Regions from separate parts of the Kribbella sp. NPDC026611 genome, predicted to be linked through region 3. Evidence: riboswitches for the same ligand, from Rfam matches in the RefSeq annotation. Region 3 holds a riboswitch; each other region holds the start of a gene.
The links. Region 3 has a riboswitch for ZMP and ZTP ahead of AB0E69_RS28295 (5-aminoimidazole-4-carboxamide ribonucleotide transformylase). Riboswitches for the same ligand answer to the same signal wherever they lie in the genome.
Positions count from the first base shown of each region.

Region 1: another riboswitch for ZMP and ZTP. It lies ahead of AB0E69_RS19590 (glycine hydroxymethyltransferase); the one in region 3 lies ahead of AB0E69_RS28295 (5-aminoimidazole-4-carboxamide ribonucleotide transformylase).
Region 2: another riboswitch for ZMP and ZTP. It lies ahead of AB0E69_RS06490 (bifunctional 5,10-methylenetetrahydrofolate dehydrogenase/5,10-methenyltetrahydrofolate cyclohydrolase); the one in region 3 lies ahead of AB0E69_RS28295 (5-aminoimidazole-4-carboxamide ribonucleotide transformylase).

Region 1 is NZ_JBEZYC010000004.1:509,601-519,069, forward strand. It holds gene AB0E69_RS19565 (amidase) at 1-1,130, shown strand, start outside; gene AB0E69_RS19570 (hypothetical protein) at 1,918-3,231, shown strand; gene AB0E69_RS19575 (hypothetical protein) at 3,228-4,256, opposite strand; gene AB0E69_RS19580 (MarR family transcriptional regulator) at 4,262-4,732, opposite strand; gene AB0E69_RS19585 (DHA2 family efflux MFS transporter permease subunit) at 4,796-6,349, shown strand; gene AB0E69_RS19590 (glycine hydroxymethyltransferase) at 6,342-7,808, opposite strand; ZMP/ZTP riboswitch at 7,837-7,918, opposite strand; gene AB0E69_RS19595 (acyl-CoA dehydrogenase family protein) at 7,916-9,469, opposite strand, start outside.
Region 2 is NZ_JBEZYC010000002.1:63,185-72,653, reverse strand. It holds gene prcA (proteasome subunit alpha) at 1-694, shown strand, start outside; gene AB0E69_RS06495 (NUDIX hydrolase) at 775-1,305, shown strand; ZMP/ZTP riboswitch at 1,319-1,404, shown strand; gene AB0E69_RS06490 (bifunctional 5,10-methylenetetrahydrofolate dehydrogenase/5,10-methenyltetrahydrofolate cyclohydrolase) at 1,423-2,295, shown strand; gene aroH (chorismate mutase) at 2,360-2,728, shown strand; gene AB0E69_RS06480 (prephenate dehydrogenase) at 2,735-3,811, shown strand; gene cmk ((d)CMP kinase) at 3,856-4,536, shown strand; gene AB0E69_RS06470 (lysophospholipid acyltransferase family protein) at 4,526-5,266, shown strand; gene der (ribosome biogenesis GTPase Der) at 5,259-6,626, shown strand; gene AB0E69_RS06460 (sialidase family protein) at 6,987-9,149, shown strand; tRNA gene AB0E69_RS06455 (tRNA-Pro) at 9,209-9,282, shown strand; gene AB0E69_RS06450 (group I intron-associated PD-(D/E)XK endonuclease) at 9,332-9,469, shown strand, end outside.
Region 3 is NZ_JBEZYC010000007.1:302,063-311,531, forward strand. It holds gene AB0E69_RS28275 (FAD-binding oxidoreductase) at 1-317, opposite strand, end outside; gene AB0E69_RS28280 (2-hydroxyacid dehydrogenase) at 373-1,302, shown strand; gene AB0E69_RS28285 (exo-alpha-sialidase) at 1,323-2,411, shown strand; gene AB0E69_RS28290 (MoaD/ThiS family protein) at 2,412-2,675, shown strand; gene AB0E69_RS28295 (5-aminoimidazole-4-carboxamide ribonucleotide transformylase) at 2,689-3,564, opposite strand; ZMP/ZTP riboswitch at 3,581-3,657, opposite strand; gene AB0E69_RS28300 (class I SAM-dependent methyltransferase) at 3,656-4,375, opposite strand; gene ilvD (dihydroxy-acid dehydratase) at 4,432-6,099, shown strand; gene AB0E69_RS28310 (hypothetical protein) at 6,125-7,255, shown strand; gene AB0E69_RS28315 (acetolactate synthase large subunit) at 7,528-9,300, shown strand; partial or broken gene ilvN (acetolactate synthase small subunit) at 9,377-9,469, shown strand, end outside.

The DNA.
Region 1 (9,469 bases), on a different contig from region 3:
CCGGGGCGATTAGTGCGGTGGAGGTTGTTGAGGAGGCGATCGCGGCTGCTCGGCGGCTTGATCCGGTGTTGCATTTTCTTGAGGGGCTGGATGTTCGCGGCGCCCGGGCGGCGGCTCGGCGGGTTGACGGGGGTTTGCTGGCGGGGGTTCCGTTTTTGATCAAGGTTCGGACGCCGGTGGAGTCGCCGCTGGTCGAGCGGTTGGTTGCTGCTGGAGCTGTTCCGATCGGATGGTCTACGCGGGCTCGTCCGGGGGCTCGGTCGCAGACCTTCGGGTGGAACGGAACCGACTACACCCGCAATCCGTGGGATCTGACCCGCTCACCAGGCGGGTCCACCGCCGGCGGGGCAGCTGCAGTTGCCGCGGGCGTCGTACCGCTGGCGACCGGTGGGGACAGCGGTGGATCGCTCCGGATCCCAGCATCCTTCTGTGGAGTCGTCGGCTTCAAAGGCACGTACGGACGCATCCCGCGCCCGAGCCGTGGCCTCGGCGGCCTGGTCACCGCAGGCGTGATCGGCGCGAATCTCGACGACGTCATCATCGCCACCAGCATCGCCACCGGCTCGCACCGCCTCGACCCCGCAGCGCTTCCACTCTGGCCAGTCCCCACCACCCCGGACCGACCGTGGCGCGTCGCCTACCATTCAACCCTCGGCGTACCACCTGTTGACCCGGCCGTCGACCGAGTCATCCGCGACCGTCTCGCCGCCACCGGCCTCGAGGTCATCGACGTACCACTGGAGCTGCAACCGACAGAGGACGCCTGGCTTCCGCTCTCGGGACTCGACAACGGGCGCGGCATCGACCCGGCGGCCGCGAATCGGGCGCGTGAGGTCCGCGACCACAACAACATCGCCCTCGCAGACCTCTTCACGCAAGTCGACGCGCTCGTGACGCCTACTACTTTGACCGTTGCCCACGGCTACGATCAGCACGATGAAACCATCGTCACCGGCGATCCGTGCTGGGTGTTCAACGTGACCGGTCACCCGGCGGTCAGCGTGCCGGCCGGTCGCGCGGACGGTCTGCCGGTGGGCCTCCAGGTGGTCGCCCCGCACGGCTCGGACGACGTCGCGCTGGCCGTCGCTCGTCGCCTCCTGGTTGACCTGCCGGTCCCGCCCGTCCACTGACTTTTGGCCTGGTCACGTCCGTGACCCGGTAGTGGTCATAGCGTGTGATGCTCGCGGGAGGTTCGACGAGTGAGGACACCAGGTGGCGGAAGCTGATCAGATCCTCGAGGAGGTGCGGCGGTCTCTCGTCCAGTTGGTCCAGCAGATGATGGTGATAGCGGAGCGATTAGCCGCGGAGGTCGAACAGTTCCGCAGGACGCTGGATCAGCAGGCGCCGGGGATGCGCGCCACGATCCAGCGGTACCCTGTCGCCGAGGTACCCGGCCGGCTCGATGCCACCCACCGAGGCTGGGAGGCCGGCTCCGCCCGGTTCGTGCGTGGCGTCAACCGGAGCCGCCCGGCGTACTCCGACCCCCGTATCCAGATCGCCGCCGACCGCTACCACAGCCACCTGAGCCAACTCAGCTCAGTCCTCAGCAGACAGGCCCAGCAAGCATCTCGCACCTCCACGATCCCCGCCCCCACCACCACACCCCGCCAACCCGCCACCCCACCACAATCGCGTACCACGCAGCAGCCTCGCACCGCGTCAACGCAACCGCCTCGTACGGCGTCAGCGCAACCGCCGCGCACCGCGTCAGCGCAACCGCCCCGCACGGCGTCAACGCAACCGCCTCGTACGGCGTCCGCACAGCCGCCTCGCACGAGCCCGGTACAGCCGTCCCGGACGGGTCCTGGCGCCGCGCCGGTGCAGCCTCGTGCCTCGACTACGACCTCTGGTCCGGCCGCGACGCAGCCCGGGGTGGGTTCGGTTGCTGCGCCAGGACCGGCGGCGGGGCAGGGGACTGTGCGGACGTTGGAGGCTCCTGGTCCTGGGCCGGTGACGCTGAACGCGAATCTGGTTCGGGCCGCCGGCAAGGTCGTGGTGGTGGCCGATCCCAAGTGCACGCAGGCCAGGATCACCATCTCCACCGCGGACGAGACGGGAGCGGCAGCAGACGCCGTACGGGACTCGGCGGCGACCGTCGGGGCGAACCGGAGCCTCTCGGTGGACGTCCAGGGTCCCGCCGGCGGTGCCGTCTTCCGGGACGGGACCGGCACGGTCCACACCTTCCACAACGGCTCCTTCAACAGCGTCTCGATCGGGTCGGGCAACGTCGTCCAGGTCGGCGACGTGCACGGCAACGTGTACATCGACGGCGATTTCTCGAGTGTGAGCTTCGGCAACGGGTACGACGATCCGTTCGCCGACCGGTCCGCGAACCCGGCCGAGCCGCTGTCACCGATCGAGATCCACGCCGTCGTCCCGGTGGGCAGCTCGCTCCAGTGCACGACCGACGCCGCGAACATCGAGACCCACGGCGAGGTCAACATCGTCAACGCCCGGTCCGCCTCCGGGAACGTACGCGTCGACCGCGCCGACGAGGTCCACGCAACCTCCGCCAGCGGAAACGTCAGTGTCGGCGCAGCCGAGACCGTCACGGCCAAGTCGGCAAGCGGCGACGTCAGTGTCGGTGAAGCCGAGACCGTCAAGGCGACGTCCGCAAGTGGAGATGTCCGGGTCCGCGACGCGATCGCCGTCACGGCGTCGTCTGCGAGCGGGGACGTCAGGATCGGCAGCGCGGTCACCGTCACCGCATCCTCCGCGAGCGGCGACGTCGAGGTCGGTACTGGCGCCGACGTCACCGCCCGCACCGCAGTCGGCGAGATCAATGTCGGCCAGGCGCAAAAGGTCGATGCGCGAACACACTCCGGCCGGATCGAGCTCGGCGCGACGACGGACGCCACGGCGATCGCGAAGCGCGGCGACGTCTCCATCACCAATTCCAACGGCACCGCGTACGCCACCTCGGGCAGCGGCAACGTCGACGTACACGCGAGCGGGCCCGGCAGGGTGACCGCGGGTTCGGTGAGCGGTTCGGTCAGCGTCACCGCGAGCGAGCGCGCCGTGCAGGGCGAGGGTGGTCTGACCGTGAAGACGGCCGGGCCTCCTGGACGAGTTCAAACTCCGCCTGGGGCGAATACCGAGGCGGCGACCTCGCAGTCCGCGACCGGTGAGCGAGATCGAACCGGACCCGGGCGCGCGGCACCATCGCGGGGGCCTGCGGCCACGCCGAAGGCTGGAGCAAGTCAGAGCGGACCGGCTCGCAGCCACAGCTAGGAGGCAGTGGCTCGTCCAGGTGGTTCAGCCGAACGTCGCGGACTACGTCGCTGCCCCTCGCCCCCTGAACGAGCTCCCGTAACCGCCTGCCGGTTGGCCGGCGCGGCCTGTCCGCTGACCGCGGGCGGCAGCGCCTTCGCGATGGTGTTCGCGACGTCGATCGCGGAAGCCCGCCTCCGCGAAGGCGCCCGCTCCCCGCGCGCGGTCGCCGACCGCAGTTCCTCCGGCTTCACGAAATCGGCAACCGCGGCAACGACCTCCCGCGTGTACACATCCGCGCGAGCCGCAACCGCCGGGCCGGAGGACACCGTCGGCGAACGAACCAGCTCCGCCACCTCGACGCGGAGAAACTTGACGAGTTCAGTTGCCCGCAGCACCCGACTCCGCCGCAGCACCTCCCGTTCGCCTTCCAGCGAAGCCTTCTCACGCCAGCCGACGTCGAACATGACCCGACCCAACCGGAAGTCAGGATTGGTCTCGCCACCCGGGTAACCCCTGGCCCCGCCATGCGTGAAGAACGAGCTGTAGAACGCGCCTTCGTCCTCATGCTTCAGCACGTTCCACGCGCGGTACGGATCCGTCGGGAGCTCACCCCGCACCCACGCCTCATCCATCAGCGCATGCGACTCCGCATTCAACGGCCGATGCCCGACATACCGGTACTGCGGCGCCGCACCCTGCCGGCGCCGCTCGTACTCCGCGATGATCTGCGGCCACTCGTCCGCCGACACAGCCCGCGCCAACCGCGACGCGAACGACGTCCGCGCCCGCAGCTCGGCCCGCGACGTCACCGGATGATCCGTCCGGCCGGTCATGGTCTCGAGTTTGTCCATCACGAACGTGCTGCCCTGGGGCCCGACCCGATGCCACCGCGTGACCGCCAGCGACGGCCGATCCCGCCCGCCGGTCACGGCATTGAGCCCACGCAGTACGGCGATCCCCGCGCGGTAGAGCGGAACGCGCCGACGCATCACCCGCGTCTCCCAGGCGATCCGCTCGGCGCTGTCGAGCCACGCCGTACCCATGAGAGTCACCGCGGGTGCTCAGCGCGCCAGTTCTTGATCATCTGGGACATGTCGCCGTGGATGAAGGCGAAGAAGTCGGCCGCCTCGGTCAGCCGCCGGCCGACCGGGGAGTCCTCGCCGAACAGCGCCACGCCGGACCGGCTGGTTGCCTCCCACTCGCTCAACGCGAGGTTGCGGCGCTCGAGGATGGCGGCGAACACGTCGTCCCGGATCCGGTAGTGGTCCTTGCGCGATCCCGGCAGCCGCTCGCGGGTGATGAACGCGACCTGCAGCAGCTGACGCACCGCGCCGGACACGGCAGGCTGGCTGATCTTGAGCAGGTCGGCGAGCTCGGCGGCCGTCATCACGCCGGTCGGGCTGACCAGCATTGCGCCCATCACCCGGGCGGACATCGTCGGCACGCCGCTGTTCGCCAGCACCCCGGCGAACCGTTCGACGAACTGGCTGATCTCTTCCCGGCTGGGTTCGGCGGCCATGGTTGAAGCTTACAATAATTCGATCTATCGCAACTATCACAAATCTCTGATAATTTGCTCGACATGACCTCGACCACCGGTACCGCAGGGCCGACGCTCACCGGCGCCCGCCGCTTCGGTGTGCTCATCGCCCTCTGTCTCGCCGTCCTCGTGCTCGGCCTGGACACGACTGTGCTCAACGTCGCGCTGCCGACGCTCGCCAAGGAGCTCGACGCCTCGACCAGCCAGCTGCAGTGGATGGCGAACAGCTACAACCTGGTCCTCGCCGCGCTGCTGCTCCCGGCCGGCCTGCTGGGCGACCGCTACGGGCGGCGCAAGATCATCGGGATCGCGCTCTCGTTGTTCGGCGTTGCGTCGCTCGCCTGCGCGTTCGCGGAGTCGGCCGGCGCCCTGATCGCGGCCCGCGCGTTTCTCGGCATCGGCGCCGCGATGATCGTCCCGGTCGCGCTCTCGCTGATCACGGTGCTGTTCCGGACCGCCGACGACCGGAAGCAGGCGATCGGGTTCTTCGTCGTTGCCAACAGCATCGGGATGCCGCTCGGCCCGATCGTCGGCGGGCTGCTGCTCGACCACGCCGGCTGGCAGTGGATCTTCGTGATCAACGTCCCGATCGCGTTGCTCGCCGCGGTCGCGGTGACGCTGCTGGTTCCGGAGAGCCGCAGTACCGACCGCCCGGCCATCGACTGGCTCGGGATCCTGCTCTCCAGCGCGGGTCTCGCGGCCCTGGTGTACGGCGTCACGAAGGCCGGCGAAACGTCCTGGACCGACGGGCTGACGATCGCGTTCCTCGCGCTCGCCGTGATCCTGATCGCGGCCTTCCTGCTCTGGCAACGCCACACGTCCCATCCCCTGATCGAGCTCCGGCTGTTCTCGGAGCGCGTGTTCAGTGGGGGAGCGGTGCTGCTGACGGTCTCGGTGTTCGCGATCTTCGGGTTGCTGTTCACGATGCCGCAGTACTTCCAGGGCATCAACGGATCGGACGCGCTGCACACGGGTTTGAAGCTGCTGCCGTTCATCGGCGGTATGACGCTCGGAGCGAAGCTGGCCGAGCTGGCCGAGTCGAAGCTCGGGACCCGGCTGGTCGTCCTGATCGGGTTCGTGGTGATGGCGGCCGGCTTCGGGCTCGGCGCCTTCACCGAGCTCGGGACCGGGTACGGGTACACCGCGACGTGGTTCGTCGTGGTCGGGTTCGGCCTCGGATGTTCGATCCCGCAGGCAATGAACGCCGCGCTCGGCGTCCTCGATCCGGAGCGGGCGGGCACCGGGTCGGGTCTGCTCCAGGCGTTCCGCCAGGTCGGCGGCACGGTCGGGGTCGCCGTCCTCGGGACTGTCCTGAACTCGGTCTACCGGCACGGCGTCGACACCACCGCCCTTCCGCCGCAGGCGGCCGATGCGGTCGAGAAGAGCCTCGGCGGCGGGCTCGCGGTCGCCGCGAAGACGGGCTCGGTGGACCTGCTGAACGACGTACGGAACGCGTTCCTGCACAGCCTCAACACCACGATGTGGGTCTCCGCAGCCATTGCGCTGGCCGGCGCGGTCCTTGCCGCCGTACTGATGCCAAAGAAGACTGCCCGCCCTCGGCAAGCCGACGACGGGCAGTCTGTGACTATTAGTTGAGCTCGAGGCCCGGGTAGAGCGGGTGCTTGTCGAGCATCTCGGCCGAGGCCGCCTTGGTCTTGTCGGCGACGCCGTCGGCCAGCACGTACTTCGCCTTCGACGGTGCGCCCGCGGACGTGGTGGTCGGCGTGGTCGCGGACAGCACGTCCACGATCAGCTCGGCGGTCCGGTCGAACTCGTCGGCGCCGAACCCGCGCGTGGTGAGGGCCGGCGTACCGATCCGGACCCCGGAGGTGTACCACGCGCCGTTCGGGTCGCGCGGTACGGCGTTTCGGTTGGTGACGATGCCCGCGTCCAGCAGCGCCGACTCGGCCTGCCGGCCGGTGATGCCGTACGACGAGACGTCCAGCAGGACCAGGTGGTTCTCGGTGCCGTCCGTCACGAGCTTCACGCCGCGCTTCATCAGACCCTCGGCCAGCGTGACCGCGTTGTCCGCGACGTTCTGCGCGTACTCCTGGAACGACGGCTGCCGCGCCTCGGCCAGCGCGACGGCCTTGGCCGCCATCGTCTGGCTGAGCGGGCCGCCCAGGACCATCGGGCAGCCGCGGTCGACGGAGTCGGCGTACTCGGGCTGGCAGAGCACCATGCCGCCGCGCGGGCCGCGGAGCGACTTGTGCGTGGTGGTCGTGGTGACGTGCGCGTGCGGGACCGGGTCGAAGTCGCCGGTGAAGACCTTGCCCGCGACCAGGCCGGCGAAGTGCGCCATGTCGACCATCAGCGTCGCGCCGACCTCGTCGGCGATCTCGCGCATCTTCGCGAAGTTCACCTTCCGCGGGTACGCCGAGTAGCCGGCGATCAGGATCAGCGGCTTGAACTCGCGCGCCTTGCGGGCCACCTCGTCGTAGTCGAGCAGCCCGGTCCCGGGGTCGGTGCCGTAGGAGTGCTGGTTGAACATCTTGCCGGAGATGTTCGGCCGGAAACCGTGGGTCAGGTGACCGCCGGCGTCCAGCGACATGCCGAGCATCTTCTGGTCGCCGAGCGCCTTGCGGAGCTTGGTCCAGTCGTCGTCGGTCAGGTCGTTGACGTGCTTGGCGCCCGCCTCGGCCAGCGCCGGGGACTCGATCCGCTGGGCCAGGATCGCCCAGAAGGCGACCAGGTTCGCGTCGATGCCGGAGTGCGGCTGGACGTACGCGTGCGGTGCGTCGAACAGGGCCCGGGCGTGGTCGGCCGCGGTCTGCTCGACGGTGTCGACGTTCTGGCAGCCGGCGTAGAAGCGGTGCCCGATGGTGCCTTCGGCGTACTTGTCCGAGAGCCAGTTGCCCATCGTCAGCAGCGTGGCGGGGGAGGCGTAGTTCTCGCTCGCGATCAGCTTGAGCGAGGACCGCTGGTCGGCCAGCTCGGCCTTGATCGCGCCGGCGATGGTCGGTTCGACCGCGGCGATCACCTGCAGCGCGTTGTTGTACGCGGCCGACGCGGCGGTGGCGTCGAAGGATGCGGCGTTGTCGGTGGATTGAGGCATCGTTGTCTCTCCTGCGGTTGCAGTGGGTCGAAGGCACCCAGGCGCACGGTGCCGACGGGTTTCGCTCCCCGGTGGTTATCCACCTCAGCGCGCCAGTCGCGACAGGCTCACCCTATCGCGCGCTCGACGATTTCCTGGAAGGGCGTCGTCCTTGGCAAGGTCCCGAACACGCCACCCCAGTCCTTCGCCAGGCGGGACGCCACGAACGCGTCCGCGACCGCGGGCGTGGAGTGCCTGATCAGCAGCGAACCTTGCAGGCACAGGGCCATCTGCGCGGCCAGCCGTCGCGCACCGGCTTCGGCGTTCTCGATGTCAGCAAGCGCTTGCAGCACGTCCTCGACCGCGGCGTCCAACCGCGCGTCCGCCCCCTGTACGGCGCCAACCTCGAGCAACCACGCCTCGAGCGACTCGGGCCTGCGCAGGGCCCGCAGTACGTCGAGCGCGTTCACGTTCCCGGATCCTTCCCAGATCGAGTTCAACGGCGACTCCCGGTAGAGCAGCGGCAGCCCGGACTCCTCGACGTACCCGTTCCCCCCGAGACACTCCAGCGCCTCAGCCACCATGAACGGCGTCCGCTTACACACCCAGAACTTAGCCAACGGAAGCGCAATCCGCCGAAAGGCTGTGTCACCGCTGTCGACGGCTGCTGCCAGCCGCATCCCCAGGGCCGTCGCGGCCTCCGACTCCAGTGAAAGGTCCGCCAGCACGTTCTGCATCGCCGGCTTGTCTGCCAGCAGCCCCCCGAACGCGCTCCGGTGCTTCGTGTGCCAGATTGCCTCGACGAGGGCTCTTCTTTGGAGCGCCGCCGAGCCGAGCACGCAGTCGAGCCGGGTGGCGGCGACCATTTCGATGATTGTGCGGACGCCGGCGCCCTCGTCGCCGAGGCGGTAGCCGATGGTGCCGTGGAACTCGACCTCGGACGACGCGTTGGACCGGTTGCCCAGCTTGTCCTTCAGTCGCTGCAGCGCGAACGGGTTCCGGTTGCCGTCGGCAAGCACCCGCGGTACGACGAAGCAGCTCAGCCCGTCCGGCGCCTGCGCGAGGACCAGGAACACGTCCACCTGCGGCGCCGAGCAGAACCACTTGTGCCCGTTCAGCTGGTACACGTCCCCGACCGGCGTCGCCGTCGTCTGATTCGCCCGGACGTCGGACCCGCCCTGCTTCTCCGTCATCCCCATGCCGGCGAGCACCCCCGACTTGGCCGCGGCCGGCAACCGCCGTACGTCGTACTCCGTCGACGCGAGCTGCGGGATCCACTCCTTCGCCAGCGCCTCGTCCGCCCGCAGCGCCGGCACCGCGGCGTACGTCATCGAGATCGGGCAGCCGTGCCCCGGCTCGACCTGGGACCACAGGTAGAACCCGGCCGCCCGGGTCAGGTGCGGCGCGGGCGCCTCGCTGGTCCACGGCGCGGCCTGCAGCCCGAAGCCGACGGCCTGCGCCATCAGCCAGTGCCACGACGGGTGGAACTCGACCTCGTCGATCCGGTTCCCGTAGCGGTCGTGCGTCCGCAGTACCGGCGGGTTCTGGTTGGCCGGCAGCGCGTGCGCGCGGGCCTCCTCGGAGCCGGCGAGCTCGCCGATCAGCTGCAGGCCGGGGTGGCCGGCGAGGTCGGCGTACGGCCGCACAGCGTCACCGAGGGCCACGTCGCGGGTGAAGAAGTT
Region 2 (9,469 bases), on a different contig from region 3:
CGAGATCTACGACCGGATGGCGTTTGCCGCCGTCGGCCGCTACAACGAGTTCGAGAACCTGCGGATCGCCGGCGTCCGGCTGGCGGACATGCGCGGGTACTCGTACGACCGGCGCGACGTCACCGGCCGCGCGCTGGCCAACGCGTACGCGCAGACCCTCGGCGCGATCTTCTCCTCGGGAGGTGAGAAGCCGCTCGAGGTGGAGATCCTGGTCGCCGAGGTCGGCGGCTCGACGGCCGAGGACCAGATCTACCGGCTCACCTACGACGGCTCGATCGCGGACGTCCGCGGGTACGCCGTGATGGGCGGCCCGGCCGATCAGGTCGCGGACTACATCGGCGAGCACTTCCAGGACGGCATCTCCCTGGCCGGGGCCCTCCGGCTCGCGGTGGACGCCCTCGGGCACGACGGCACGGACGTCCGGCAGCTGACGCCCGACCAGCTCGAGGTCGCGGTGCTCGACCGGACCCGGAGCCAGGTGCGCAAGTTCAAGCGGATCTCCGAGGAGACCCTCGCCCGCATCCTCTCCGAGTCCCGCCCCGACACCAGCCCGACCGTGGAGCACGACACCGCTGATTCGGCAAGCGCGACGTCCGAGGACGCGACTTCGTCCGACGACGCTGCCGTCGCGCCACCGGCGGACGACGCGCCCATCGCCCCACCGGAGAACCCCGAGGACGACCGCCCGCTGTGACGGAACAACCAGAGGACTCAGCCGTCACGGAATACGTGGCGGCTGAGTCATCTCGTCCCGCGGATCCTGAGCCTTGGGAGTTGCTGGGGGAGGAGCCGGGGTTTCGGCGGTTTCTGACCGTCAGGCTGCGCCGCTACCGGATGCCGGACGGGCGTGAGGTCGAGTGGGACGTCATGGGGCCGGAGTCCGAGGACGGGATCTCGGCCGGGATCACCGTCCTGCCGCTGACGCCGGACGGGCGGATCGTGACCATCCGGATGTTCCGCGCCGGCCCGGACCGGGTGGTGACCAACCTGCCCGGCGGCCTCGTCGAGCCCGGTGAGGACGTGGCGATCGCCGGCGCCCGCGAGCTCGAGGAAGAGACCGGCTACACCTGCGAGACCCTCGACGTGGTCGGCTGGCAGTGGTCAGGTGCCTCGTCGACCTTCCGCAAGTACGTCGCGATCGCCCGCGGCTGCCGGCCCGAGGGTAAGCAACAGCTCGACGAGGCCGAGGACTGCGTACCGGTCGAGCTCACCGTCGACGCCCTCCGGACCGAGTTGCGTACGCCGGGCGCCATGACCGGCATCGACGCCGCCTACCTCGCCCTCGACCACGCCGGCCTGTTGTAGCCCGGTATCCTCGACCAAGGACCGCGACTGGCGTTGAGGTGGACTACCACCGGGAAACGGTCTGCCGAACCGGCTTCGCCGCGCGCCTGGGCACTTGGCTCACTTGAGGAGTGCGCGATGACTGCTGAACTGATGGTCGGGACCGAGCTGGCGGCCGCGATGGTGACGCGGGCCGCCGAGCGGGCTGCGGAGTTGGTCGAGAAGACCGGCGTCCAGCCGTGTCTCGCGACGGTGCTGGTCGGGGACGACCCGGCGTCCGCGACGTACGTGCGGATGAAGCAGAACCGCTCGAAGAAGGCGGGTATCGCGTCCCGCAGCGTCGTACTGCCGGCCGAGACGACCACCGAGGAGCTCGTCGCCGAGATTCACAAGCTCTCGAGCGACCCGGCCGTGCACGGAATCCTGCTCCAGCACCCGGTGCCGGCTCAGATCGACGAGCGGGCGGCGTTCGAGGCGATCGACCCGGCCAAGGACGTCGACGGCGTGACGATGCGATCCTTCGCTGCGATGGCCTTCGGCGACCCCGGCTTCCGGTCGGCAACCCCCGGCGGGATCATGCGCCTGCTGGAGGCGTACGACGTACCACTCCAAGGTGCGCACGCCGTGGTCATCGGCCGCAGCCCGATCCTCGGCAAGCCGGCCGGGATGTTGCTGCTGGCATCGAACGCGACCGTCACCTACACGCATTCACGGACGGTCGACCTGCCCGCGATCGTCCGGACCGCCGACGTCGTGATCGCCGCGGTCGGCAAGGCCAACTTCGTCCGCGGCGACTGGCTGAAGCCGGGCACGGTCGTGATCGATGCCGGGTACAACGAAGGCAACGTCGGCGACGTGCACTTCGAGGAAGCGGCCCAGGTGGCGCGGCTGATCACGCCGGTCCCGGGCGGCGTCGGGCCGATGACGATCGCCCTGCTGCTGGAGCAGACCGTCGATGCCGCCGTGGCACAATCCGAGACGGATGTCCACGCTGTGGCGACTCTGGCCTAAGGTTTGGGAAGACGATCCAGCCGCGATCCAGCGAGGATCCAGCGACGGGCAGGGAGGCGAAGACGTGGCGGTACGGGCGATCCGGGGTGCCACCCAGCTCGACGTGGACGAGCGGGAACACCTGCTCGACCGGACGGCGGAGCTGGTGCGGGCGGTCCTGGAGGCGAACGAGCTGGAGAACGAGGACCTGATCAGCATCCTGTTCACCGTCACCTCGGACCTGCGGTCGGAGTTCCCCGCCGTCGCCGGCCGGCAGATCGGACTGACCGACGTACCGCTGATGTGCATGCAGGAGATCCCGGTCCCGCACGCACTGCCGCGGGTGGTGCGGCTGATGGTGCACACTGAGTCGTCGCGGTCGCGGGACAAGATCCAGCACGTCTACCTGCACGGCGCGACCGCGCTGCGGCCGGATCTCACGGGTGCCCAGTGAGTGTCGATGCCTGAGCTGCGCGGCCCGGTTCGGATCGTCGGCACCGGCCTGATCGGTACGTCGATCGGCCTGGCCCTCGCCCGGCTCGGCGTGGTCGTCGAGCTGGTCGACGCCAACCCGGACAGTGCGCTGATGGCCGAGCGGATCGGCGCCGGCTCGCGGCTGGTCCAGATCGAGCCGCAGCTGGTCGTGGTCGCCGTACCGCCGGACCATGTCGGCGCGGTGATCGCGGAGCAGCTCGAGCAGACCGACGCGATCGTGACGGACGCGGCGAGCGTGAAGTCCAAGCCGCTCGCCGACGCCCGCGGGCTGACCGGTGATCTGACAGTGGATTTGACGCGGTATGTCGGAAGTCACCCGATGGCCGGCTCGGAGCGGAACGGCCCGCTCGCCGGACGCGCGGACCTGTTCGACGGCGCGACCTGGGCGATCACGCCGCACGAGACCAGCTCGCCCGACGCCGTCGAGCTGGTACGACGACTCGCCGAGGCCTGCGGCGCGCGGACGGTCGAGATGTCCGTGGAGGACCACGACCTGGGCGTCGCCCGGGTGTCGCACCTCCCGCACTTGATGTCGGCGCTCGCGGCCGGCACCCTCGCGGACGCGCCGTCGTCGCACCTCGAGCTGTCCGGCCAGGGGGTCCGGGACGTGACCCGGATCGCGGCCGGCGACCCGGCGCTGTGGACGCAGATCGTCGCCGCGAACTCGACGGCGCTGACCGGTCTGCTCGAGCAGATCCGCGGCGAGCTCGACCGGCTGCTGGTTGCCTTGGGCAAGGAAGAGGCGGGCGACGAACTGACCGCGATCCTCGGCCAGGGCGTGTCCGGCGCGGTCCGCGTCCCGGGCAAGCACGGCGCCCCGCACATCGACCTGGTCCCGGTCCTGGTCACGATCCCCGACCGCCCCGGTCAGCTCGCCCGCCTGTTCGCGGACGCCGCCGAGTCCGGCGCCAACGTCGAGGACCTCCGGATCGACCACAGCCCCGGCCGCCCGGTCGGTGAGGTCGAGCTGGCCGTCAAACCGGGCTCGGTGGACCAGTTGGTCGAGGTGCTCACCGACCGCGGCTGGGTCGTCCACCGCTGAGGTCCAGCTGCGAAATTGTCACCGGGCGCAGGTAATCTTCGGGCATGATCATCGCTGTGGACGGCCCGAGCGGGTCCGGTAAGTCGAGCACGGCGCGCGGCGTCGCGAGCCGGCTGGGACTGCGGTTCCTCGACACGGGCGCGACGTACCGCGCGGTGACCTGGTCGGCGATCGAGCACGGGCTGGACCTGGACGACAAGGCAGCGGTGGCGCAGCGCGCCCGGGAGCTGCGGCTCGAGCTCAGCACCGACCCGGTGAACCAGTTCGTGATCGCCGACGGGACCGACGTGACGACGGCGATCCGGGAGCCGCGGATCAGCGAGGTGGTGTCCAAGATCGCCACCAACCTGGACGTCCGCAAGGAGCTGATCCGGCGGCAGCGGGCGGTCATCGACGACGCCCAGTCGAGCGGCGGGATCGTGGTCGAGGGGCGCGACATCGCCACCGTGGTCGCGACCGACGCCGAGCTGAAGGTGCTGCTGACTGCGGACCAGGAGGCCCGGATGGCCCGCCGCGGTGCCGAGCTGGCGGCCGGTTCGGTGACGGCGGAGGAGCTCCGTGACCAGATCGTCCGGCGGGACGCCGACGACTCGACCGTGTCGGAGTTCCAGGTGGCCTCCGACGGTGCGGTCACCATCGACTCGACGTACCTGTCGCTCGAGGAGGTTGTGGATGTGATCAGCAGGCTGGCGAAGGAGACCGCGACGGTGCCGCATGACCGCTGAGCTGACCGGGCGCAAGGATCAGCACCAGGAGCCGCCCCGCACCGATGACCTGTCGCCGCTGCCGTACCGCTTGGCGCTGCCGATGCGGAAGGTGGCCCGGCCGTACTTCTTCCGCAAGTACGACCTGACCGTGCACCACGAGGAGCGGTTCCCGCCGACCGGGCCGCTGCTGATGACGCCGAACCACCTGAGCCTGCTCGACGCGCCACTGCTCGGCGCGGTCGCGCCGCGGATGCTGCACCAGCTCGGCAAGATCGAGGTGTTCGGCGGTCCGCAGGGAGCGTTCCTGCGCCGGATCGGGCAGATCCCGGTCGACCGGGGGACGTACGACGTGCTCGCGGTCCGCAAGTGCATCCGGGCGCTGCGTGACGGCCGGGTGCTGAACATCTACCCCGAGGGTCATCGCGGCGCGGGTGATTTCCGGCGGATCCGGGTCGGGGTGGCGTACCTGGCGATGGTCACCGGCGCTCCGATCCTGCCGGTGGCGCTGATGGGGACCCGGCCGCCGGGCGGTGGTCTGAGCAGCTATCCGGCCCCCGGGAGCCGGATCGACGTCGTGTATGGCGAGCCCTTCTCCGTGGACCGCGTACCCTTTCCCAGGAGACATTCCGACGTACAGGCGGTCGCCGACCACATCGGCGACGTGCTGCGCGCCCACGTGAAGGCGGCCGTCGAAGCCACCGGCCACCCACTTCCGGGCCGGCCAGACCAGAAGGACCCTGATGACTGAACTGCCCACCGATGTACCGACGCACGAGCGTGAGGACACCGGCCCGCTGCCTGTGCTCGCGATCGTCGGCCGTCCGAACGTGGGCAAGTCCACGCTGGTCAACCGCATCATCGGCCGCCGCGAGGCGGTCGTCGAGGACACCCCGGGTGTGACCCGGGACCGGGTGTCGTACGACGCCAACTGGGCCGGCCGCGAGTTCACCGTGGTCGACACCGGCGGCTGGGACCCGGACGCGGTCGGCATGGCCGCCCTGGTCGCCGCGCAGGCAGAGGTCGCGATCAACGCGGCCGACGCCGTGCTTTTCGTCGTCGACGCGAAGGTCGGCATCACCGACGCCGACGAGGCGGTCGTCCGGGTGCTGCGGAAGTCCGGCAAGCCGGTCGTGCTCGCGGCGAACAAGGTCGACGACCAGCGGATCGAGTCCGAGGCGATGAACCTCTGGGGGCTCGGCATCGGCGAACCGTTCCCGATCTCGGCCATGCACGGGCGGGGGACCGGCGACATGCTGGATGCGGTCCTGGCCGCGCTGCCCGAGGCGCCGGCGGAGCGCGACGGCGAGGTCGGCGGGCCGCGCCGGGTCGCGATCGTCGGCAAGCCGAACGTGGGCAAGTCCTCCCTGCTGAACAAGGTCGCCAAGGAGGACCGGGTCGTCGTCAGCGACGTCGCCGGGACCACGGTCGACCCGGTCGACGAGCTGATCACGCTCGGCGGTCAGGAGTGGCGGTTCATCGACACCGCCGGCATCCGGCGCAAGGTGAAGAACTCCCAGGGCCACGAGTACTACGCCTCGCTGCGGACCAACGCCGCGATCGAGCGGGCCGAGGTCGTCGTGGTGGTGATCGACGCCTCCGAGCCGATGACCGAGCAGGACCTGCGGATCATGAACGCGGTCGAGGAGGCCGGCAAGGCGCTCGTGATCGCGTACAACAAGTGGGACCTGGTCGACGACGACCGGCGGTACTACCTGGAGAAGGAGATCGACCGGGAGCTGGTCCAGTTCCGGTGGGCGCCACGGGTGAACATCAGTGCGATGACCGGGCGGCACATGGAGAAGCTGGTGCCGGCCATCGAGGCGGCGCTGGACGGCTGGCAGACGCGCGTCCCGACCGGCCAGCTGAACGCGTTCCTCGGGCGGCTGGTGGCGGCGCACCCGCACCCGGTGCGGTCCGGGAAGCAGGCGAAGATCCTGTTCGGCACGCAGGCGACGACGATGCCGCCGACGTTCGCGATCTTCACCTCCGGGCAGATCGAGCCGTCGTACCAGCGGTTCATCGAGCGCCGCCTGCGCGAGGACTTCGGCTTCGTCGGCAGCCCCGTGCACGTCCAGATCCGCGCCCGGCAGAAGAACAAGAAGCGCTAAGACCATTTCACCCGCTTGGAACAGCTAGCGGCCCGGTAAGGCCTCCGGCAGGCTCCGTGTCCCCAACACGCCCTGCGGAGGCCGCCCATGCACCCCCTCCTCACCGCAACCCTCACCGCCACCCTCCTCGCAGCCCACAGCACAACCCCCGCCGCCGCTGAAGCCACGCGTCCCACCCCCGGCATCACACGCGCTGGGGCTGGAGGCGCGCCCGCGGCCCCGGGGGTCGCGCGTGCTGCCGGTGCAGTCGCGCCTCCTGCCCCCGGCGGCGCAACTGCTGGCGTTGGGCTTGCGTCTGTTTCGGCGGGCCGGGTTGGAGGTGTTGCGGGCTCAGCTCCCGCAGCTGAGGGCTCCGGGGTTGTGCGTACCTACGAGGTCGAGCAGCCCGGCACCCTCCCCTCCGGCTGCTCAACGCCGGCTGGGAAGGCTGCTGCTTCGGTAGCAGTCCAGGGTGATCAGCACGTGCTCCTCGTCGACGACCATTCGTCCACCTCCCACACCGTCGTCACCTGCCCCCTGGACCCCCGCCCAGCAACCACCTTCTCCTTCAAGACCCTCCCCGCCGCCCTACCCAACGGCTTCCTCGTCAGCCTCCTCACCGGCACCACCCTCGCCTACCACCTCAACATCACCCCCGACGGAGCCGTCCACTGGTACGACGGCACCCACTGGACTCAGCTCGCCACCGCAAACACCGTCCACGTAGGCGCCTGGAACACCTTCCGCCTGGAAGCGACCCCACAATCGGCCCAGCTCTTCGTCAACGAAATCAACCTCGGCACCGCCTCCCGCGCATCAGCACCCACCCCGAACATCACGGCGTACCAACTAGCCAGCAACGGCACAGTCCCCACCGGCGACCGCATCTACTTCGACGACGTCACCACCACACCCGGCCGCACCTACGACACCGAGCCTCTCGGCGCCACCCCCTCCGGCTGCACCACCCCAGCAGGCAAGTCAGCGGCAGTTGTCAGCAACGTCCGCGCCCACTCCGGCACAGCGTCCCTCCGCCTCGACGACCGAGCCACAAACACCCAAGAGGTCGTCTCCTGCCCGGTAGTCCCGCAGCGCGGCATCGACCTCCGCCTCTCGACGTACCCGGCCGAAGTCCAGAACGGCTTCCTCATCTCACTCCGCGGCCACTTCGAGGGCCAACCCGACCCAGCCGTGGTCTTCCACCTCGCCTTCGTCACCGACGGCAGCATCCGCTGGTATGACGGCCTCGCCTGGACGACCGTGACCACACCCGGCGCCGTCCCGGTCGGAGCCTGGACCGACCTGAGGATCCGCGCAGCCGTCGACGAGGAGTCGATCGAGGTGCTGAAGGACGACACCGTGATCGCCCGCGCCGGCCCGGTCGGCATGCGCCGGGTCACCGACATCACCGGCTTCGACCTGTCGAGCAACGGTACTGCGACAGCGGGGGACGAGGTGTTCTTCGATGACGTACAGGTCGACGCGGCTCCCGAGGTACTGCCGCCTGGTGCCGTCGGCATCGGCCCGGCGGTGACGATCCAGCAGGAAGACGGGCTGCTCCAGATGCCGCACTCGTCGGTCAGCACCGGCACCGAGGCGATGGTTACGTATGCAGCGCACGTCGACACCGCCGCGGGTACGGGGACTCGCTTCGCGACCTCGGCGAACGCGGGGGAGACGTGGTCCGTGGCCGCCGCCCGCAACCCGATGCCGGACGAGCAGTCGTACAACCTCTCGCGGTTGCGGAACGGCGATCTGATGGCGCTCTCGTACCACACGTACATGCGCGCGGGGGACCGCAGCGCCGACGTCGAAACCAAGGTGTCCCACGACGGCGGCCAGACCTGGGGAACGCTCCGGGTCGGCGCGATGACAACGCCTGAGACGATGCGGCCGATCGACGCGAACAGCAGCCGGCCGGGGCGGTCGCTAGGTGGATTCGTGCTGGTTCACAACGTGGTCGAGGACGCGGACGGGACGCTGTACCAGTCGGCGTGCGGCTACTACACGAACGACACGAAGTACCGCCAGTTGATCCTCCGCTCCACCGACGGCGGCGTGAACTGGACCACGCTCTCCACGGTCGCGTACAACGGCACCCAGCCCGGCGAGGGCTTCTGCGAGGCCGCGATCGCCCGCGCCGCGGACGGCTCCCTGCTCGCCGTCATGCGCACCGGCAGCTACCTGAACATGTACACCGCCCGCTCGACCGACAACGGCCGCACCTGGACCACCCCGTCGATCCTGCGCGCCGGAGGCCTCGCCGTAGTAGGCGTCTACCCCAACCTGATCCCCCTCCTCGACGGCCGCCTCGCCTTGTACTACGGCCGCCCCGGCCAATCCCTCATGCTCTCCCCGGACGGCTCCGGCACGACCTGGCTCCCGCCCACCCCCATCGACTACCGCAACTCAGCCAACGGCAGCGCCATCCCCCTGACCCCCACCACCCTCCTCACCTTCGGCGACCGAGGCGCCAACTGGTCCCCCAACAAACCCCCCACCTCCACCATCTGGTCCCGAACCATCACCCTCCCAACCCGGTAAAAACCACCCCACCCGATGGGGTAAGGTTTACTCCGGTCCGCTCCTTGGAGAGCGGGCAACGGGCTGTGGCGTAGTTTGGTAACGCGTCTGGCTGGGGGCCAGAAGACCGCAGGTTCAAATCCTGTCAGCCCGACCCTCGAAGGGGCACCGATTCTGTCGGTGCCCCTCTTTACGTTTCTCCCATGAAGCCATCGGGGGACCGGCGGACCTGGAACGACGAACAGCTGCGCCAAGCAGTCGAAGGCAGCCGTTCCTGGCGCGCGGTCGCCCGCGCACTGGGACTGCACGGGACCTCCGCAGGCACGATCCGCGTGCTGAAA
Region 3 (9,469 bases):
CCGAGCGTGATCGTCTTCAGCTGTGGCACGACCATCGGCGTCAGCCCGTGCGGGAGGGTCGCCGCGACCAGGTCCTCGTACGTGCACATGCCCTGTACGTCCGCGGTCCGCGCGACCGGGTCGACGCTGATGACGCCGGTCAGCTTGGAGACGTCCAGGCCCGGCCGCTCGACCTCGGTCCGCGGGCGGAACAGGTTCGAGCTGCGCTTCGCCAGCCGGACAGGCTCGCCCGCCGGGATGCGCTGGTACGACGCGCGCAACCGCCCGACGGCCTGATCGTGTGCGATGGTCGCCGCCAGATCCGATGTCGAAGGCACCGATCCAATGTACGACGGGGGCCCGGGACACCGCACGGGATAGTAGGTTCGTCACATGGCTGACGTGAAGGCTTGGCTGCCCTGGAAGGACCCCGACGAATTCCTCGGCGGACTGCCCGACGGGTTCGACGTCGACTGGTACGCCGGGGGCGACCGGCCGGCGTCGCTCGCCGAGGTCGAGTTCTACGTGCCGAGCTACATGGGCGGCTCCGGGGTGATCGAGGTGGTCCGCGAGATGCCGGCGCTGAAGGTCGTGCAGACCCAGACGGCCGGCTACGAGAACGTGCTGCCCTACCTGTCCGACGACATCACCCTGTGCAACGCGCGCGGCGTGCACGACGCATCCACGGCGGAGTTGGCGGTCGGGCTGATCCTCGCGTCGTACCGGCGGTTGCCGCGGGCGGTCCGCAACCAGGAGCGGGAGGTGTGGCCCTCGTCGTACGACGAGATCGACGACTCGCTCGCGGACCGGACCGTGCTGATCCTCGGGTACGGGTCGATCGGGGAGGCGCTGGAGCGGCGGCTGGCCGGGTTCGAGTGCGACGTGATCCGGGTCGCGCGGTCGGCGCGAGAGGGTGTGCACCCGATCGGTGAGCTGCCGGAGCTGCTGCCGCGCGCGGATGTCGTCGTACTGCTGACGCCGGCGACCGACGAGACGCGCGGGATGGTCGACGCGACGTTCCTGGCCCGGATGAAGGACGGCGCGCTGCTGGTCAACGTCGCGCGCGGTGTCATCGTGGACACCGAGGCGCTCCTCAAGGAGCTCGGGACCGGCCGGATCAGCGCGGCGGTCGACGTCACCGACCCCGAACCGTTGCCTGCCGGACATCGGTTGTGGTCTGCTCCGAACATACTGATCAACCCGCACCGCGGCGGCGCCTCGACGGCCTTCGCGCCCCGAGTTGCCCGCCTGGTCAAGGCTCAGCTGGAGCGGTACGCGGCCGGCGAGCCGCTGATCAACGTGGTGGCGGGCCCAGCTCGCTAGGCGCTAGGAGGCGGACGACGATGTCCGAGGCCGTACTGCTGATCGGGACCAAGAAGGGTCTCTGGATCGCCCGGAGCGATGCCGCGCGCCGGGAGTGGCGGAGCCGGCTGGTGCCCGAGTTCGAGATGCAGGGCGTGTACGCCGTCGGCGTGGACACCCGGGGTGAGCGGCCGCGGCTGTTCGTCGGCGGGACGAGCGAGCACTGGGGGCCGGCGGTCTTCCACTCGGACGACCTGGGCGCGACCTGGGCGGAACCGCCGGAGGGGTCGATCGGGTTCCCTGCGGACGCCGACGCGTCGCTGGAGCGGGTCTGGCAGATCCAGCCGGGGCCGGTCGGTCAGCCGGAGGTCGTGTACGCCGGGACGCAGCCGTCGGCGCTGTGGAAATCGACCGACGGGGGAGTGACGTTCGAGCTGGTCCGTGGGTTGTGGGACCACCCGCACCGGGCCGAGTGGGGTGCTGGTTTCGGTGGACAGGCGGTGCACACCGTGCTGCCGCACCCGACCGATCCCGCGCGGGTGAGCGTGGCGATGTCGACGGGCGGGGTGTACCAGACGGCCGACGGTGGCGAGACGTGGTCGCCGAGGAACCAGGGGATCCAGGCGAAGTTCTTCCCCGACCCGTACCCGGAGTTCGGGCAGTGTGTGCACAAGCTGGCCGCGCATCCCGACGTACCCGATCGGCTCTTCGCGCAGAACCACCACGGGGTCTACCGGTCGGACGACGGGGGCGCGGTCTGGAAGTCGATCGCGGACGGGCTGCCGTCGGACTTCGGGTTCCCGATCGTGGTGCATCCGCACGAGCCCGCGACGGTCTACGTCTTCCCGCTGGTCGCCGACGCGAACCGGATCCCGACCGAGGCGAAGTGCCGCGTCTACCGCTCGCGCGACGCCGGGTCGACGTGGGAACCGCTGACGAACGGGCTCCCTGACGAGTCCTACGTCCCGGTACTGCGGGACGCGATGACCGTCGACGCCGCGGACCCGGCCGGCGTGTACGTCGGCACGCGCGACGGCTGCGTCTACGCGTCCGCCGACGCCGGCGACAGCTGGGTCGAGGTCGCCAGGCACCTGCCTGACGTGCTGACCGTCCGCGCAGCGGTGATCTGATTGGTCGCGGTACGCCTCCCCACGGTCCTCCGCCCCTTCGCGGGCGGAGCCGACCGCGTCGAGGCCGCCGGCACGACAGTCGCCGAGGTCTTCGCCGCCCTGGACCCACCCCTCCGCCGCCGCCTCACCGACGAACAGGGCGCAGTACGCCGCCACGTCAACGTCTACCTCGGCGACAACAACATCCGCGACCTCTCGGGCCTCGACACTCCCGTGTCCGAGGGCGACGAACTGATGATCCTCCCGAGTGTCGCCGGCGGCTGACAGGCCTGCAGTTTCAGTGTCTGAAGAGGCGGACGGCGGTGGGGGTCCAGGTGATGCCGTGGTCGGCGCAGGCGGTGGCGATCTCGGGGGAGCGGATGGAGCCGCCGGGTTCGGCGATGTGGGTGACGCCGTACCGGGCGGCTTCTTCGACGTTGTCCGCGAAGGGGAGTGCGCCGTCCGAGACCATCGAGACGTCGGTCAGGGGAACGCCCGCACGTTGGGCCCAGACGGCAGCTTTCTCGCCGGCGAGGCGTGTGCAGTCGACCCGGGACTGCTGGCCGGCGCCGATGCCGATGGTCATCCGGTCCTTGAGCATCACCACGGTGTTGGACTGCGTGTAGCGGGCGACGATCATGCCGAGGAGGACGTCGTCCGGAAGCGTGCGGGGCAACGGCAGTTCGTCGCGCTGCTGGGTCAGCCGGACGCCGTACATCTCGCGCACTTCGTCCGCCGGCGGCTCGAAGTCCGGATCGGCCTCCAGCACGAGGTAGGTCCCGCGCTTCTTCGCTGCCAGCACCTCGACCACGCCAGGCTCGTACCCCGGCGCGATGATCCCGTCCGACACCACTCGCCGCAGTACATCGGCCAGCTCCGCGTCCACCGGCTGCGACACTGCCACGAAGTCGCCGTACGACGACTTCGGATCCGCGTCCCGCGCCCGCCGATAGGCGTCCGTGACACTGTCGCCCAGCGCGGCACCTGCCGGCGACACGTGCTTGTAGGACGCGGCGGCCGGTACGCCGAACGCCTCACCAGCCTCCCGCACCAACTGCCACCCGGTCACGGCATCCAGCAGGTTGATGTACGACGGACTGCCCGCCCGCACGCTGATCGGACCAAGCTCGGCCGACGCGGACTGATGTGGATTACTCCCGTAGCGCAACTCCACGCGACACCTCCAGGGAAGGAAGCGCCCAGGCGGACGACGCCCCAACTGTTGCTCCCCGGTGGTAACCCACCTTCGCCAGTCGCAGTACGCCCTAGCTTAGTGGCGGCCGCGGACGACGATCAGGTGGGCGGCTTCGGTGAAGGGGGGTGCCGTGCCAGTCGGCGTCGACGGTGGCGGTGAAGCCGGCCTGGCCGAGGGCTGTTGTCAGCGCGTCCGCCGAGCGGAAGTACAGGGTGTTGCGGTAGATGCGGTCGGAGCCGTTGGGGAAGACGTTGTGGGCGTCGAAGACGACCCGGCCATCAGGAGCGACCTCGATCAGGTCTAGCCATTCGGTGAGGTGGCCGATCGGAGTGTCGCGTTCGCCGTACGTTGCCTCGCGGGTCCACGACTCCCAGGCTCGGGCGGACGGGTTGCGGGACTCGAACGCAAAGACGCCGCCGGGGCGGAGGGCGGCGGCGATCGCGGTCAGCGCCGTTCCCAGGTCGGCGATGTGCATGAGCGTGTTGCCGGTGCACACCACCAGATCCACGTCGCCGGTGGGTTCGATGGCGTGGTGATCGCCGCAGGTCCAGGTGACAGGGCTCGGCGTACGGCGGGCGTAGTCGAGCATCGTGCGGCTCGGGTCGATGCCGATCACCTCGCGACCCGGGCGCGCGAACGAGCGGGTGAGCAGTCCGGTACCGCAGCCGAGGTCGAGGATCTTGCGGGCGTCGAGCGAGTCCGCGAGGGCGCGGTAGTACGCGTGATCATCGCCGTCGGGGTTGTCGAGGTCGTAGAGCTCGACCAGCTGTTCGTCGCCGTAAGGGTCCACGCTCGCAAGCTTGGAGGTACGGCGCCGTGCGCACCAACCGGTTTAGTGTGGGCTGCATGGTCGATGTGAAGCCACGCAGCCGGACAGTGACCGACGGCCTGGAGGCCACCGCCAGCAGAGGAATGCTGCGCGCGGTCGGCATGGGCGACGACGACTGGGCCAAGCCGCAGGTCGGCGTCGCGTCCAGCTGGAACGAGATCACCCCGTGCAACCTCTCCCTCGACCGGCTCGCGAAGGCGGTCAAGGACGGCGTGCACGCGGCCGGCGGGTACCCGCTCGAGTTCGGGACGATCAGCGTGTCCGACGGGATCTCGATGGGTCACGTCGGCATGCACTACTCGCTGGTCAGCCGCGAGATCATCGCGGACTCGGTCGAGACGGTGATGGAGGCCGAGCGCCTCGACGGCTCGGTGCTGCTGGCCGGTTGCGACAAGTCGCTGCCCGGCATGCTGATGGCTGCCGCGCGGCTCGACCTGGCGAGTGTGTTCCTGTACGCCGGCTCGATCATGCCGGGCAAGCTCGGCGACAAGGACGTCACGATCATCGACGCGTTCGAGGCGGTCGGCGCTTGCCTGCGCGGGCTGATCACGCAGGACGAGGTCGACGCGGTCGAGCGGGCGATCTGTCCGGGCGAGGGCGCGTGCGGCGGCATGTACACCGCGAACACGATGGCGGCGTCCGCCGAAGCGCTCGGGATGTCGCTGCCCGGTTCGGCTGCTCCGCCGGCGGTCGACCGGCGGCGGGACGGCTATGCGCGGAAGTCCGGCGAGGCGGTGGTCAATCTGCTGAAGAACGGCATCACGGCACGGCAGATCCTGACGACGGAGGCTTTCGAGAATGCGATCGCCGTGGTGATGGCCCTGGGAGGTTCTACCAATGCGGTTCTGCATTTGCTCGCCATCGCCAGGGAAGCGGACGTGCCGCTGACGCTGGACGACTTCAACCGGGTGGGCGAGCGAGTGCCGCACCTGGGGGACCTGAAGCCCTTCGGACGCTATGTCATGAATGATGTGGACCGCGTCGGCGGCATCCCCGTGGTGATGCGGGCGCTGCTCGACGCCGGGCTGCTGAACGGCGACTGTCTGACCGTCACCGGCAAGACGATGGCGGAGAACCTGGCCGACATCGCCCCGCCGGACGTCGACGGCACGATCATCCGGGCGCTGGACAAGCCGATCCACCACACCGGCGGCATCACCATCCTGCACGGTTCGCTCGCGCCCGACGGTGCGGTCGTCAAGAGCGCCGGCTTCGACTCCGACGTGTTCGAGGGCACGGCACGCGTCTTCGACGGCGAGCGGGCCGCGATGGACGCCGTACCGGACCTGAACCCCGGCGACGTGGTCGTGATCCGGTACGAAGGGCCGAAGGGCGGCCCCGGGATGCGCGAGATGCTCGCGGTTACCGGCGCGATCAAGGGCGCGGGCCTCGGCAAGGACGTCCTGCTGCTCACCGACGGCCGCTTCTCCGGCGGTACGACGGGACTCTGCGTCGGCCACGTCGCGCCCGAGGCCGTCGACGGCGGGCCGATCGCGTTCGTCCACGACGGCGACCGGATCACCCTCGACGTGCAGCACCGCACCCTCGACCTGCACGTGACCGCCGACGAGCTCGAGCGCCGCAAGCAGGGCTGGACCCCGAAGACACCCGCCATCACGAAAGGCGTTCTCGGCAAGTACACCCGTCTGGTCCGCTCCGCCTCGGAAGGCGCCGTCTGCGTCTGACCCGCACGGCTCAGTACGGTGAGTCATGCCTCGCGTCCATGAACTCGAATCGGCAGCGGTCGCCATCGTCCGCGCCCAGTTCGAGTACCTGGTACGCCGCTACGGCACCGACAACCGCTTCCGCGACGGCTGGGCGAGCCACAACGCGACGCACAACCTCCGCGTCGCCTGGCACGCGGCGCGCGGCGCGGCCCGGCTGGTCGAGACCGGCGCGGCGCCGCCCGACTCAGTGGCCTACGCCCTGATCGCCGGCATCCACCACGACCACGTGCAGGAGGCGGGCGGCGCGTACGACCTCAACCCGCAGAGGGCGCTGCTGAGCCAGCTGGACGAACGACAGGCCACCCTGCAACCAGCAAGGCCGCTCACCTACACCCTGACCCCGGAGCGCGAGCGGCTCAGCGTCGTCGCGGCCCACCAGGCGATGCGCGAGTACGAGCAGCAGCACGGCTACCAGCCGATGGAGCTGTTCACCCAGGACGGCTACGGCACCGTGGACGAGCTGATCATGGCCACACAGGTCGTCGCCATCGACAAAGAGACCGGCATCATCACCGGTGCCACCGCCGAACGGCCGGTCGCCGCGGCCGTCAGCGACGCGGACAAGTCCGACCTGAGCCTGCAGGGCGGTCTCCACCGCGGCCTGAATCTGTTGACCGAGCGCAACCGTGAGTCCCTCGCCGTACCGGCGTTCAGCGACGGCTCCGACCTCGACGTACGGCGTGACGTGTCTATGCCGTTCCTGGAGTCGCAGATCGACATCCACGGCAGGCACCGGTACACCCTGCCGCAGAGCGACGAGCTGTTCCCGCAACGCGCGTTCAACCTCGACCAGCTGCACCTGCTGCTACGAGAGCTGACCGCGCACCGGATGAGCTGGCGGGACCTGACCGCACACACCAGACACCTCGCAGCGACCGAGCCGATCCCGCAGCGTGCGTCAGCCGTCGTCAGGGATCCGCAGGACCTGATCGGCGACCTGCGCGCCGGGCTGCGTGGCGAGGCGCCCGCCGTACTGCCCACCCGGCCGGTGCCGGCCGAGCTGCAGACGGATCGCGACCGCCAGGGCATCCCGTACGAGGCAGCGGTGTTCCTGGCGGCGAACGAGACCGCCGTACTGCCCAAGCCGAAGTCCGGAGGCATTGGCCGCATCTAAAGACGAGCGTCTCAGGAAATGAGACGCGGAGGCGTCCGGCTTGACCCGGTCGCGGTCTGTCGGCGAATAATGCCTACATGCGATCGATTCTCCTCGTACTTGTGCGGCGCGCCGACTGACGCGACCACCGAGTCGAGCGCGCCCCTTCAGCCAACCCGGCCGAAGGGGTTTTTTGTTGCCAGTGCGACTATCCGCGACCCGGGAGCGCACGGGAAACAGCCACGAGCGAGGATGGATCGGTCGCGACAAAGCACTGAGCACAGCCAAACAGCGTGACAGGACAGGAAGGCACTCTCATGAGTGAGCAGCTGACCGGGGCACAGGCTCTGATCCGCGCACTGGAACATGCCGGAGTGGACACGGTCTTCGGCATCCCGGGCGGCGCGATCCTCCCGGCGTACGACCCGATGCTCGACTCGACCCAGATCCGCCACATCCTGGTACGTCACGAGCAGGGCGCCGGCCACGCCGCCCAGGGGTACGCCGCCGCGACCGGCAAGACCGGGGTGTGCATGGCGACCTCGGGTCCGGGGGCGACCAACCTGGTCACCCCGATCGCCGACGCCTACATGGACTCGGTCCCGATCGTCGCGATCACCGGTCAGGTGGCCAGTGCCGCGATCGGGACCGACGCCTTCCAGGAGGCCGACATCCGCGGCATCACGATGCCGATCACCAAGCACAACTTCCTGGTCAACGACCCGAACGACATCGCCACCACGATCGCCGAGGCGTTCCACATCGCCTCCACCGGCCGCCCCGGTCCGGTCCTGGTGGACGTGACCAAGGACGCGATGCAGGCGACGGTCGACTTCCAGTGGCCGACCGAGCTCTCGCTGCCCGGCTACCGGCCGGTGACCCGCCCGCACCCGAAGCAGGTGCGGGAGGCGGCCCGCCTGATCGTCGCGGCCGAGAAGCCGGTCCTGTACGTCGGTGGCGGCGTGATCCGGGCCAAGGCCGAGGAGGAGCTGAAGGAGCTCGCCGAGCTGCTCGGCATCCCGGTCGTCACCACGCTGATGGCCCGCGGCGCGCTGCCCGACACCCACGAGCTGCACTTCGGGATGCCCGGGATGCACGGCTCGGTGTCCGCGGTCGGCGCCCTGCAGCGCTCCGACCTGCTGATCACGCTGGGCGCGCGCTTCGACGACCGGGTGACCGGCAAGCTGGACTCGTTCGCGCCCGAGGCGAAGATCATCCACGCCGACATCGACCCGGCCGAGATCGGGAAGAACCGGGCCGCGGACGTGCCGATCGTGGGCGACTGCAAGGAGGTCATCACCGACCTGATCGCCGCGCTCCGCACCGAGGTCGCGAGCTCCGGCCGCACCCCGTCGTACGACGCCTGGCGCAAACAGCTCGAGTCGGTGCGGGCGAAGTACCCGGTCGGCTTCGACGAGCCCGAGGACGGCACGCTCTCCCCGCAGTACGTGATCCAGCGGATCGGCCAGATCGCCGGCCCGGACACGATCTACACCGCGGGCGTCGGACAGCACCAGATGTGGTCCGCGCACTTCCTCCCGTTCGAGAAGCCGCGGCACTGGCTGAACTCCGGCGGCCTCGGCACCATGGGGTACGCCGTACCGGCCGCGATGGGCGCCAAGGTCGCGCGCCCGGACAAGACCGTGTGGGCGATCGACGGCGACGGCTGCTTCCAGATGACCAACCAGGAGCTGGTCACCTGCGCGCTCGAGGGCATCCCGATCAAGGTTGCCGTGATCAACAACCAGTCGCTGGGCATGGTCCGGCAGTGGCAGACGCTGTTCTACGACAAGCGGTACTCCAACACCGACCTGCACTCGGCCCGGATCCCGGACTTCGCCAAGCTGGCCGAGGCGATGGGCGGCGTCGGGCTGCGCTGCTCGGACAAGGACTCGGTGGACGCGACGATCGAGAAGGCGATGGCGGTCACCGACGCGCCGGTGGTGGTCGACTTCGTCGTGCACCGCGACGCGATGGTCTGGCCGATGGTCGCCGCCGGGGTCAGCAACGACGAGATCCAGATCGCCCGCGACATGGCCCCGGCCTGGGACAGCGAGGAGCTCTAGTGACTGAGCGAAGCGAAGGAACAATCCAACACAGCGTCCGAGCGACATCGTCGCCCGCAGCGAAGCGAGGACGATGATGTCGAAGCACACACTCAGCATCTTGGTGGAGAACAAGCACGGCGTGCTGGCCCGGGTGGCGGCGCTGATCTCGCGGCGCGGGTTCAACATC